3 regions of the Bradyrhizobium brasilense genome follow, and region 2 is predicted to be linked to each of the others. Evidence: predicted binding sites of a transcription regulator. Region 2 holds the regulator's gene; each other region holds the start of a gene.

What was found. Region 2 encodes PhoB, which activates phosphate uptake and scavenging genes when phosphate is short. Its sites were predicted from a motif close to TGTCATNNANCTGTCAT; they were not measured.
Region 1: the regulator PhoB is predicted to act here: its motif matches at 2,094-2,110, upstream of QA635_RS19675 (phospholipase C).
Region 3: the regulator PhoB is predicted to act here: its motif matches at 1,329-1,345, upstream of QA635_RS24305 (RNA degradosome polyphosphate kinase).

What each region holds. Positions count from the first base shown of each region.
Region 1 covers NZ_CP121669.1:4,206,601-4,209,877, reverse strand. The annotation lists gene QA635_RS19680 (cytochrome-c peroxidase) at 1-261, opposite strand, end outside; gene QA635_RS19675 (phospholipase C) at 371-2,017, opposite strand; gene QA635_RS19670 (alpha/beta fold hydrolase) at 2,488-3,277, opposite strand, start outside.
Region 2 covers NZ_CP121669.1:1,095,460-1,098,736, forward strand. The annotation lists gene phoU (phosphate signaling complex protein PhoU) at 21-737, shown strand; gene phoB (phosphate regulon transcriptional regulator PhoB) at 883-1,593, shown strand; gene QA635_RS04940 (GcrA family cell cycle regulator) at 1,835-2,347, opposite strand; gene QA635_RS04945 (aspartate aminotransferase family protein) at 2,836-3,277, shown strand, end outside.
Region 3 covers NZ_CP121669.1:5,150,231-5,153,507, forward strand. The annotation lists gene QA635_RS24295 (CDP-alcohol phosphatidyltransferase family protein) at 1-520, shown strand, start outside; gene QA635_RS24300 (P-loop NTPase family protein) at 609-1,286, shown strand; gene QA635_RS24305 (RNA degradosome polyphosphate kinase) at 1,419-3,277, shown strand, end outside.

The DNA.
Region 1 (3,277 bases), 3.1 Mb from region 2:
CGGCCCATCATTGGGTGGCCCGTAGGCGTGGTCCGGACTGTGACATGACGCGCATGACAACGCGCCCGACGAGGATAGCGACGCGTCGAAAAAAATCTTCTGGCCGAGCTGCGCCATGGCGGACAGCGGAGCGACCGGCGGACGCCTGAGCTGCACCGGGTGCGGATTGGTCCCCGGAAGTCCCTGCGTCTCGACGGCCGCAACAGTGCCGGCCATGCACAGCAGGCCGGCGCCGAGAAGCCACAAGGTGCGGCCGTTCATGTCAGATCCAGTTTCGTTAAGCGTTTTCGCGCGAACCGGAGACCAGTTCGCGCGAGCAGAACGCGTCAGGGCAGAGCTTCGGTTCTGATTGGATCAGAACCGAAGGGCGTTAGTGGTGATGGTGATCGTCCGGCGCGCTGACGATGACGGTGCCGGCGGTCGGATCGAGGAACAGCGTGTCCTGCCGGTATTCGTGATCCTGGCCGTGGCCGCGCTCGAAGTCGAACATGTCGGCGATCGATTCGACGTTGTCGTCGAAGGAGCCGCCGCCGAGACGCTGGCCGTGCAGCCAGTTGTCCTCGATGAAGCGCACGACGGACGCCTGCGAGATGCGGGTGTGGCTGACGTAATTCCGCTTGGCGAAGGGCGAGATCACCAGGAACGGGACGCGCGTACCGGGACCGCAGCGGCCGTTTACCGGCTGGCCGTTGAGGCCGTTCGGCTGCGTCTGCTTGCCGATACCGCGACCGCACTGGCCGGGACCGTTGACCTGGTCGGCGGTCGGATCATACGAGGCGCTGATCGGTGCAAGGTACTGGTGGTCGTACCAGCCGTCGGAGTCGTCATAGGTGATGATGACGGCGGTCTCGCCCCACTCCTTCTGCTTCTGCAGGAAGTTGATCAGCTCGACATTGCCGGCCTGCTCGTCGAGCGGATCGGAGTTGCCGGGATGACCGTCCTGATAGGCCGGCATCTTGATGTAGGAGACGGCCGGGAAGTTGCCGGCTTTCACCGAAGCATAGAAGTCCTCGAGATCGTAGGCATGATTGGCCGGATCGAGCGTCTTGCTGCCGGGCACATAGGTGTGTCCGACCGCATTCACCGAGCTCGGCCGCGCATGGGTCGGGTTGGCGGTCGACTTGTAGTACTGGAACCAGGCGTGGTGCGGGATGTAGTCCACGACGGTGCCGTTGACGTTGCTCGAGAACGTGCTGCGGCCGCAGTTGGTGGTGCCGTTGCTGTTCTTGAGCGTCAGGTCGAAGCCGCCCATGAAGCTGCCCCAGCTGATCTTCTCGGCATTGAGCAGATCGCCGATGTTCTTGCTGGTCATCAAGACCTGGCTGGTCGTGCTCGAGCAGGCATCGTAGGCAGGGTCGGTATCACCGATCAGCGTCAGGCCGCCCTGGCCGTCGGCGATCGACGATGACGAGCCGACGATGTTCTGCGCGCCGTTGGTCTGGCCGGAGATCACCTCGAGCGCGCCGGGCGTCGACGGACCAAAGGTGTCGGTCCAGCTGTTGTCGCTCATCGCGAAGTTCTGGGCATAATTCCAGAACGCGGTGACCGTGTTGCCGTCGAAATAGCCCATCACCTGCCCGTTGGTGCCGAACGCGCCGACGCCGCCGGCGGTGCCGCGACCAGTGAATTTCGGAAACAGGTCTTCCTTGCCGTTGTCGACCGCCTGCTGCTCGGGCGTATAGGCGTGGTTCTGCGACTTGGTGTTGGCCTGGGTGCGGTCGAGGCGGAACGGATTGGTCGCGCCTGTGCCGTTGGCCGGGTTGGTGTTCGGATTATTGGTCAACAGATTGGCATTGGCGAGGTTGTTGACCTTCGGCGTATGCGGCTTCGCCGTAAACGGAATCGAGCCGGTCGGGTTGGTCGCAACCGGGTAGGTTGCGAAGTAGTGATCGAACGAGCGGTTCTCGTTGAAGATGACGACGAGATGCTTGATCGGCGTTTGGGTGTGGATGTCGTGCGGATGATGATCGTGGCCGTTATTGCCCTTGTTGTCGTCCTGAGCGGCGGCGCTGCACATCACCGCAGCGGCAGCAACCAGACAGACTCCGACCGTCGAAAGAAATTTGGCTTTCACCGTAGTGCCCCTTTTATTTTTGAAGGATTTATGACGTCGACCTGCGACAAGTTATCCATCGCCGATGACAGCGCTGTGTCGATCGAATGAATGCGACGAACGATGATGCGCGCCGATGTTCGCATCGGTTGCAGCGAGCATCGAAGGATCAATCTTTGCGCGCATGGCAGACGTCACTCCTGACGCGAGCGGCTATCCGTGGACGCGGCTTCGGTCAGAAGACATGGAATTGAAGGGATCGCGTTGGAGATGACTGCAGCAGTCAGCAATCATGCGAACAGGTTGTGCACCGCCGGCTGTCGCGGCTTGCTCACGCCCGAAAAAAAATCCGCGCTTTCCGGGGATGTGTCCCGAAAAGCGCGGATGCTTGGTCTGGTGGCGGGTGAAGGCCGCGATTCAACTCGGCGTGAAGCCTACCCCTTCATTCCCGTGATCGAAGCACTGACCGCGCGCGGATCGCGCTGCGGCCAGCGGCCGCTCTCGACCTGCGCCAGGAATTCGCCGACGATCCGGTTGTATTCGTCGGGCTCCTCGATGTTGATGGCGTGGCCGCAGTTCGGCATCACCGCGAGCGCGGCCGACGGGATGCTCTGCTTCATCAGGATGCCCGGCAGCAGGCACGGCCAATCCTCATCGCCGGTGATGATCAGCGTCGGCACATTGATGCGCTTCATCTCGTCGACCAGCGTGTAGAGCGAGGGACGCTCCTTCTGCACGCCCTGCTGGGTGTTGGCCGATCCCACCGCCGAATGCTCGGCCAGCATGGTCTTGAACTCGGCGTGGCCGCGCGGGTCCTTGTTCTCGTACTGCACGCGCGTCGGCCCGTAGGCGTAGCGCTCGGCGAAGGCCGGCATGCCGTCCCTGCGGATCATGTTCGCGATCACGTCGGCCTCGGCGCGAAACGTCTCGCGCTTGTCGAGCTCGGCGCCGTAGCCGCAGCCGCCGATGCAGAGCGACAGCGCCCGGGTCGGGTGACGCAATCCGAAATGCAGCGTCGCAAAGCCGCCCATCGACAGACCAACGATATGCGCCTTCGGCGCGCCGATGTGATCGAGCACCGCCAGGATATCGTCGGCGGCGCGCGCCTGCGAATAGGACGAGACCTGCTCCGGCACATCCGACGGCGGAAAGCCGCGCGCATTGTAGGCGATGGTCCGGAAGCGCTTGCCGAAGTGCCGCATCTGCGGCTCGTAGCTGCGCAGG
Region 2 (3,277 bases):
ATGGTTGAGGGAGACAAGCGATGGCTTCTGAACATACCGCCAAGGCATTCGACAGCGACCTGCAGGAGTTGACCCGCCTGGTCGCCGAGATGGGCGGCCTGGTCGAACGGATGATTACCGAGTCGGTCGACGCGCTGATCCGTCGCGACGTCGCGCTCGGCAAGCGCGTGGTCGCCGCCGACATCGAGATCGACAATCTGCAGCGCAACATCGAAGAGCGCGCGGTGCTGACGATCGCGCGCCGCCAGCCAATGGCGATCGACCTGCGTGAGATCGTCAGCGCGATGCGCGTCGCCACCGATCTCGAGCGGATCGGCGACCTCGCCAAGAACATGGGCAAGCGCGTCGCGGCGCTGGAGAGCGATTTCCAGCCGCTGAAGCTGATCCGCGGCCTCGAGCACATGACCGACCTCGTGCTGTCGCAGGTCAAGTCGGTGCTCGACGCCTATGCCGCGCACGACCTGCCGGCGGCGATGAACGTCTGGAAGGGCGACGAGGAGGTCGATGCGATCTGCACCTCGCTGTTCCGCGAACTGCTCACCTACATGATGGAAGATCCGCGCAACATCTCGTTCTGCATCCATCTGATGTTCTGCGCCAAGAACATCGAGCGGATCGGCGATCACGCCACCAATATCGCCGAGACCGTGTTCTACATGATCGAGGGCCAGCAGATCACCGACAAGCGCCCGAAGGGCGACATGACCACTTTTGCCACCACGGTGCCGGGCAACTGAGGCATGATCGGCAAGCACGGAACCGGCAAGAGCGAAACTGGATGATCCTCGCGACAAATCGTTTCCGCGGGGACTATGCTCAAGGAAGTAAGCGTTTCGGTTTGCGTCTGGGCAACGGATCACCACAGAGAAAGAACTTAAACCGATGAGCGCACGCATTCTGGTAGTCGAAGACGAGGAAGCGCTGACGACGCTGTTGCGCTACAATCTCGATGCGGAAGGCTACGATGTCGAGACGGTGGGGCGCGGCGACGATGCGGATACAAGGCTGAAGGAGCGCGTTCCCGACCTCGTGGTGCTGGACTGGATGCTGCCGGGCCTGTCCGGCATCGAACTGTGCCGCCGCCTGCGGGCGCGGCCCGAGACCAAGCAGCTTCCGATCATCATGCTGACCGCGCGCGGCGAGGAAAGCGAGCGCGTGCGCGGGCTTGCCACCGGCGCGGACGATTACATCGTCAAGCCGTTCTCGGTGCCGGAGCTGCTGGCGCGGGTGAAGGGCCTGTTGCGCCGCGCCAGCCCGGAGCGGCTTGCGACCGTGCTGACCTACGGCGACATCGAGCTCGACCGCGAGAAGCGCCGCGTGGCGCGCTCGGGCCGTCCGATCGATCTCGGGCCGACCGAGTATCGCCTGCTCGAATTCTTCCTCGAGCATCCCGGCCGCGTGTTCAGCCGCGAGCAACTGCTCGACAGCGTCTGGGGCCGCGACATCTACATCGATGAGCGTACCGTCGACGTGCATATCGGCCGCCTGCGCAAGCTGCTCAATCCGGGCCGCGAGCAGGATCCGATCCGCACCGTGCGCGGCGCCGGCTACGCGCTCGACGACCGCTTTGCCAAGGCCGAGCCGCAGCCGTAACGGCCATGCGGCATTCATAAACCGCAACACGGCGTCGTCCCGGCGAAAGCCGGGACCCATACGCCGCGGCCAGCGCAATCGGCACGCGGCCAGACGGCTTTCTAACAACACGCATTAGTGGTTATGGGTCCCGGCTTTCGCCGGGACGACGCCGGTGATGTAATGGGCTACGCATCACACAAAAAAATCCCCGCTTTCGCGGGGATTTGTTTTTGAGGTCTTCCGTCGTTTTCCCGAGTGCTCACTTGATCTGCGGTTTCGCCGACGGCCGGCGGCGATCGGCGGCGGGCTGGTAGGCGACGCGCGAGTGATGCGCGCAATAGGGCAGGCCGGCGAGCGCCTTTCCGCCGCAGAAGAAGAATTCCGGGCTCGAGGGATCGCCGACCGGCCAGTGACAGGTGGCCTCGTTGAGCTCGAGCAGCGACAGCCGCTGGCTCATCGGCACCACATTGTCGTAGGAGATCGGATCGGGCTCCATCTCGACCTCGAAGGCGTGCGCCAGCGCGGTGTTGCCCCGCGAAACCGGACGCGTCACCCGCATCATGTGCTGGGCCGGGCGGGCCTTGCGCTGACGCGGCGCGGCCGTGGAGGGTGCCTTGGCGCGGCCGGAGAGGCCGAGCCGATGCACTTTGCCGATCACGGCGTTTCGCGTCACATTGCCAAGTTCCGCCGCGATCTGGCTGGCCGACAGGCCGGACTCCCAGAGCTTCTTCAGCTGCTCGACGCGATCGTCGGACCAGGTCAATACAGTCATCGCATTCTTCCCTTCGCGTAGCGCCGGCCAATCATTGGAGCGGCGCTGCGAGCCAATCTGGACAAATATCCCTGCGGCCAGAATCCCTTAGCCCTCGCCGGGCACGGTGTTGCGCCCGAACGTTTACGCGAGACACAAAGGCTACTTAGAGGGTCCAGTACCGCCGCACGAGATGTCGTACCCGACAGGCCAAACGCTACAATATGGCGTGACTCTGGCGCAAGAGTCCGCGGTCGTGCGTCCACATGTTCCCGCACAGTTAAGCATCGCGATGAGGCTTTTCCACCGCACCGGAATGCTCCGGATTGCGCTCGTTTCGCATTGCAGGAAGGCCACTTCGTGGCGATTGACACCTACCGACCGCAGCATAGAATGCCCGCCACGTGCCGCCCGCAAAGGCGGCCGTTTTGTTTTCCGAAGCTGGCCGTTGCTGCGCTGGCGTCAAGGCGCAGCGGCAATTGTCGGCTTAAAAACCGTCAGTGAACGCCATGACCAACGCTGCCACGTCGCATCTGCTCCCCGTCTTCGCCAGGGTCGATCTCGGCTTCGAGCGCGGCGAGGGCGCCTGGCTGATCGCAACCAACGGCGACCGCTATCTCGATTTCACCTCGGGCGTCGCGGTCAACGCGCTCGGGCATGCGCATCCGCATCTGGTCAAGGCGCTGCAGGAACAGGCGACCAAGCTCTGGCACATGTCGAACCTGTTCAAGAGCCCGGACGGCGAGGCGCTTGCCGCGCGGCTGTGCGAGCAGAGCTTTGCCGACTTCGTGTTCTTCTGCAATTCCGGCGCCGAAGCGATGGAGGGCGTGATCAAGCTGGTCCGCCACTATCACTTCTCCAAGGGCCATGGCGAGCGCTACCGCATCATCACCTTCGAGGGCGCCTTCCACGGCCGCACGCTGGGCACGCTGGCGGCGACCGGCTCGGCGA
Region 3 (3,277 bases), 4.1 Mb from region 2:
CCTCGGCCGCATCATCCTGGTGCCGGTGATCGTCTGGGCCATCGTGTCCAGCCAGATGGAGATTGCGTTCGCGATCTTCGTGATCGCCGGCGTCTCGGACGCGGTCGACGGTTTCCTCGCCAAGCGCTTCAACATGACGAGCGAGCTCGGCGCCCTGCTCGATCCGCTCGCCGACAAGGCGCTCCTGGTGTCGATCTATGTCGCGCTCGGAATCTGGGGCGCGGTGCCGCGCTGGATCGTGATTCTCGTGGTGTCACGCGACATCATGATCGTCTCCGCCGTGATTGTGTCATGGTTGTTCGACAAGCCGGTCGAGATGAAGCCGCTGATGGTGTCGAAGCTGAACACGGTGGCGCAGGTCGCGTTCGCGGCGCTGGTGCTGGCCTCGCTCGGCTTCGGCTTCGAGCCGCACCCTTACGACTGGATCCTGATGGGCCTGGTCACGATCTTTACTTTGGGTTCGGTGTCCCTCTATCTCGTGGAGTGGGTGCGGCACATGAGCACGATCGAAGCTCGGTAGGCGGGATCCGGAAAAGTGGAAGCCGGTTTTCCCGCGATAAACGCGATGCGTTTGCGCATAGCTAAAATAAGGTGGTTTGGAGACTTGCGTGGCCAGTAGCGTTCAACCTCGTCAATTGGCCTTGGCCCTGCCGCACGAGGAGAAGCTGACCCGCGACGACTTCCTCGAGGGCCCCGCCAATGAGGCGGCGCTGGCGCTGATCGACGGCTGGCCGGACTGGCCGAACCGAATCATGCTGCTGGTCGGGCCTGACGGCTCCGGCAAAAGCCACCTCGCCGCGATCTGGGCCGAGAGCGCCGGTGCGCGCTCGACCGCGGCGCATGCGCTGACCGCCGACACGGTGCCGACCGCGCTTGCGACCGGTGCGCTGGTGGTCGAGGATCTGAGGCCGTCGGATTTCGACGAGCGCGCGATGTTTCATCTGATGAATCTGGCGCGCCAGGACGATGCCTACGTGCTGATCACGGCGCGCGTTCCGCCGTCGGCGTTCGAGATCGAATTGCGCGACCTCCGGTCGCGGCTCCGCGCGGTGCCGACCGTGACGCTGCTGCCGCCGGACGACCAGCTGTTCCGCGGCCTGATCGTCAAGTTCTGCGCCGACCGCCAGATGAGCGTGGACGAACCGCTCGTCAGCTATCTGAGCAACCGGATCGAGCGTTCCTACGTTGCCGTCCGGCAAGCGGTCGAGCTCCTGGATACCGAGGCACTCCGGCTCGGCCGTCCGGTCACTCGGGCGCTGGCGGCGGAGCTGTTGCGCGATGCCTGATCCATCCCCGCGGCTTGACGGCGCAGGTGAGCGGAACATCAATGTCATCGAAACGTCATCGCAATATCACATGGTCTCTGCGGCTCTCGGCTAGACCGCCCTGGCCCCTGCCCTAAATTGGACCAGCACTTGATGGACTCGGTACAAGCTACTGAAATCAAAGAAAAAGAGGCGGAATTTCCCGCCATTCCCGCAATCGCGACCAGCCCCGAGCGCTTCATTAACCGGGAGCTCTCCTGGCTGCACTTCAACCGGCGGGTGCTCGAGGAATCGGTCAATCTCGGCCATCCCGTGCTGGAGCGGGTCCGCTTCCTGTCGATTTCGGCGAATAACCTCGACGAGTTCTTCATGGTCCGTGTCGCCGGCATCAAGGCGCAGGTCCGCGAGGGCATTACCGAGCGCAGCCCGGACGGCCTGCTGCCGGCCGATCAGCTCGTGATGATCAACAAGACCGTCTCGCAGCTCGCCTCCGACCAGCAGGCGATCTGGAGCGACCTGCGGGATATCCTGGCCAAGGTCGGCATCCAGCTGGTCGACGGCCGCGACGTCACCAAGTCCGAGCGCAGCTGGATCGAGGATCACTTCCTCCACAGCATCTTCCCGTTGCTGACGCCGCTGGCGATCGACCCGGCGCATCCCTTCCCGTTCATCCCGAATCTCGGCTTCACGGTGGCGCTGCAATTGTCGCGGATCTCCGACGGCAAGGCGATGAACGCGCTGATCCGCATGCCCGGCAAGATCGACCGCTTCATCCGCATCCCCTCCACCAAGGAAGGCGCGCCGGCGCGGCTGATCACGCTGGAGCAGGCCACCGGTCTGTTCATCGGCCGCCTGTTCCCCGGCTACACCGTCAAGGGCCAAGGCGCATTCCGCATCATCAGAGACTCCGAACTCGAAATCGAGGAAGAGGCCGAAGACCTCGTTCGCCTGTTCGAGACCGCGCTCAAGCGGCGACGCCGCGGGTCGGTGATCCGGCTCGAGATCGAGGCCACGATGCCAGAGGAGCTGCGCATCTTCGTGCAGCACGCCTTGTCGGCCGCAGACGACGAAGTGATCCTGGTCGACGGCGTGCTGGCGATGAACGAGCTGTCGCAGCTCACCCGCCTCAATCGCCCCGACCTCGAATTCCCGCCCTATGTGCCGCGCCACCCCGAGCGGGTGCGCGATCATGGCGGCGATATCTTCGCCGCCATCCGCCAGAAGGACCTCGTGGTCCATCACCCCTACGAATCCTTCGACGTCGTGGTGCAGTTCCTGCAGCAGGCGGCACGCGATCCCGACGTCGTCGCGATCAAGCAGACGCTCTATCGCACCTCGAACAACTCGCCGATCGTGCGGGCGCTGGCGGAAGCCGCCGAGGCCGGCAAGTCGGTGACCGCGCTGATCGAGTTGAAGGCGCGCTTCGACGAGGAAGCCAATATCCGCTGGGCCCGCGACCTCGAACGCGCCGGCGTGCAGGTGGTCTACGGCTTCATCGAATTGAAGACGCATGCCAAGCTGTCGATGGTGGTGCGCCGCGAGGGCGGCAATCTCACCACCTATGTGCACACCGGCACCGGCAACTATCACCCGGTCACCGCGCGCATCTACACCGACCTCTCCTACTTCACCTCGGATCCGATCATCGGCCGCGACGTCGCGCGGGTCTTCAACTACATCACCGGCTATGCCGAGCCGAGCGACATCGAGAAGATGGCGGTGTCGCCGCTGACGCTGCGCAAGCGGATCATCGAGCACATCCACGGCGAGATCGCCCACGTCAAGCACGGCCGGCCCGGCGCGGTCTGGATGAAGATGAATGCGCTGGTCGACCCTGATATCATCGACGCGCTGTACGAGGCCTCGCAGGCTGGCGTCTCGGTCGAGCTCGTGGTGCGCGGCATCTGCTGCCTGCGGCCGGGGCTGCCGGGACTGTCGGAGAACATCCGCGTCAAATCAGTGATCGGCCGGTTCCTGGAACACGGCCGAATCTATTGCTTCGGCATGGGTCA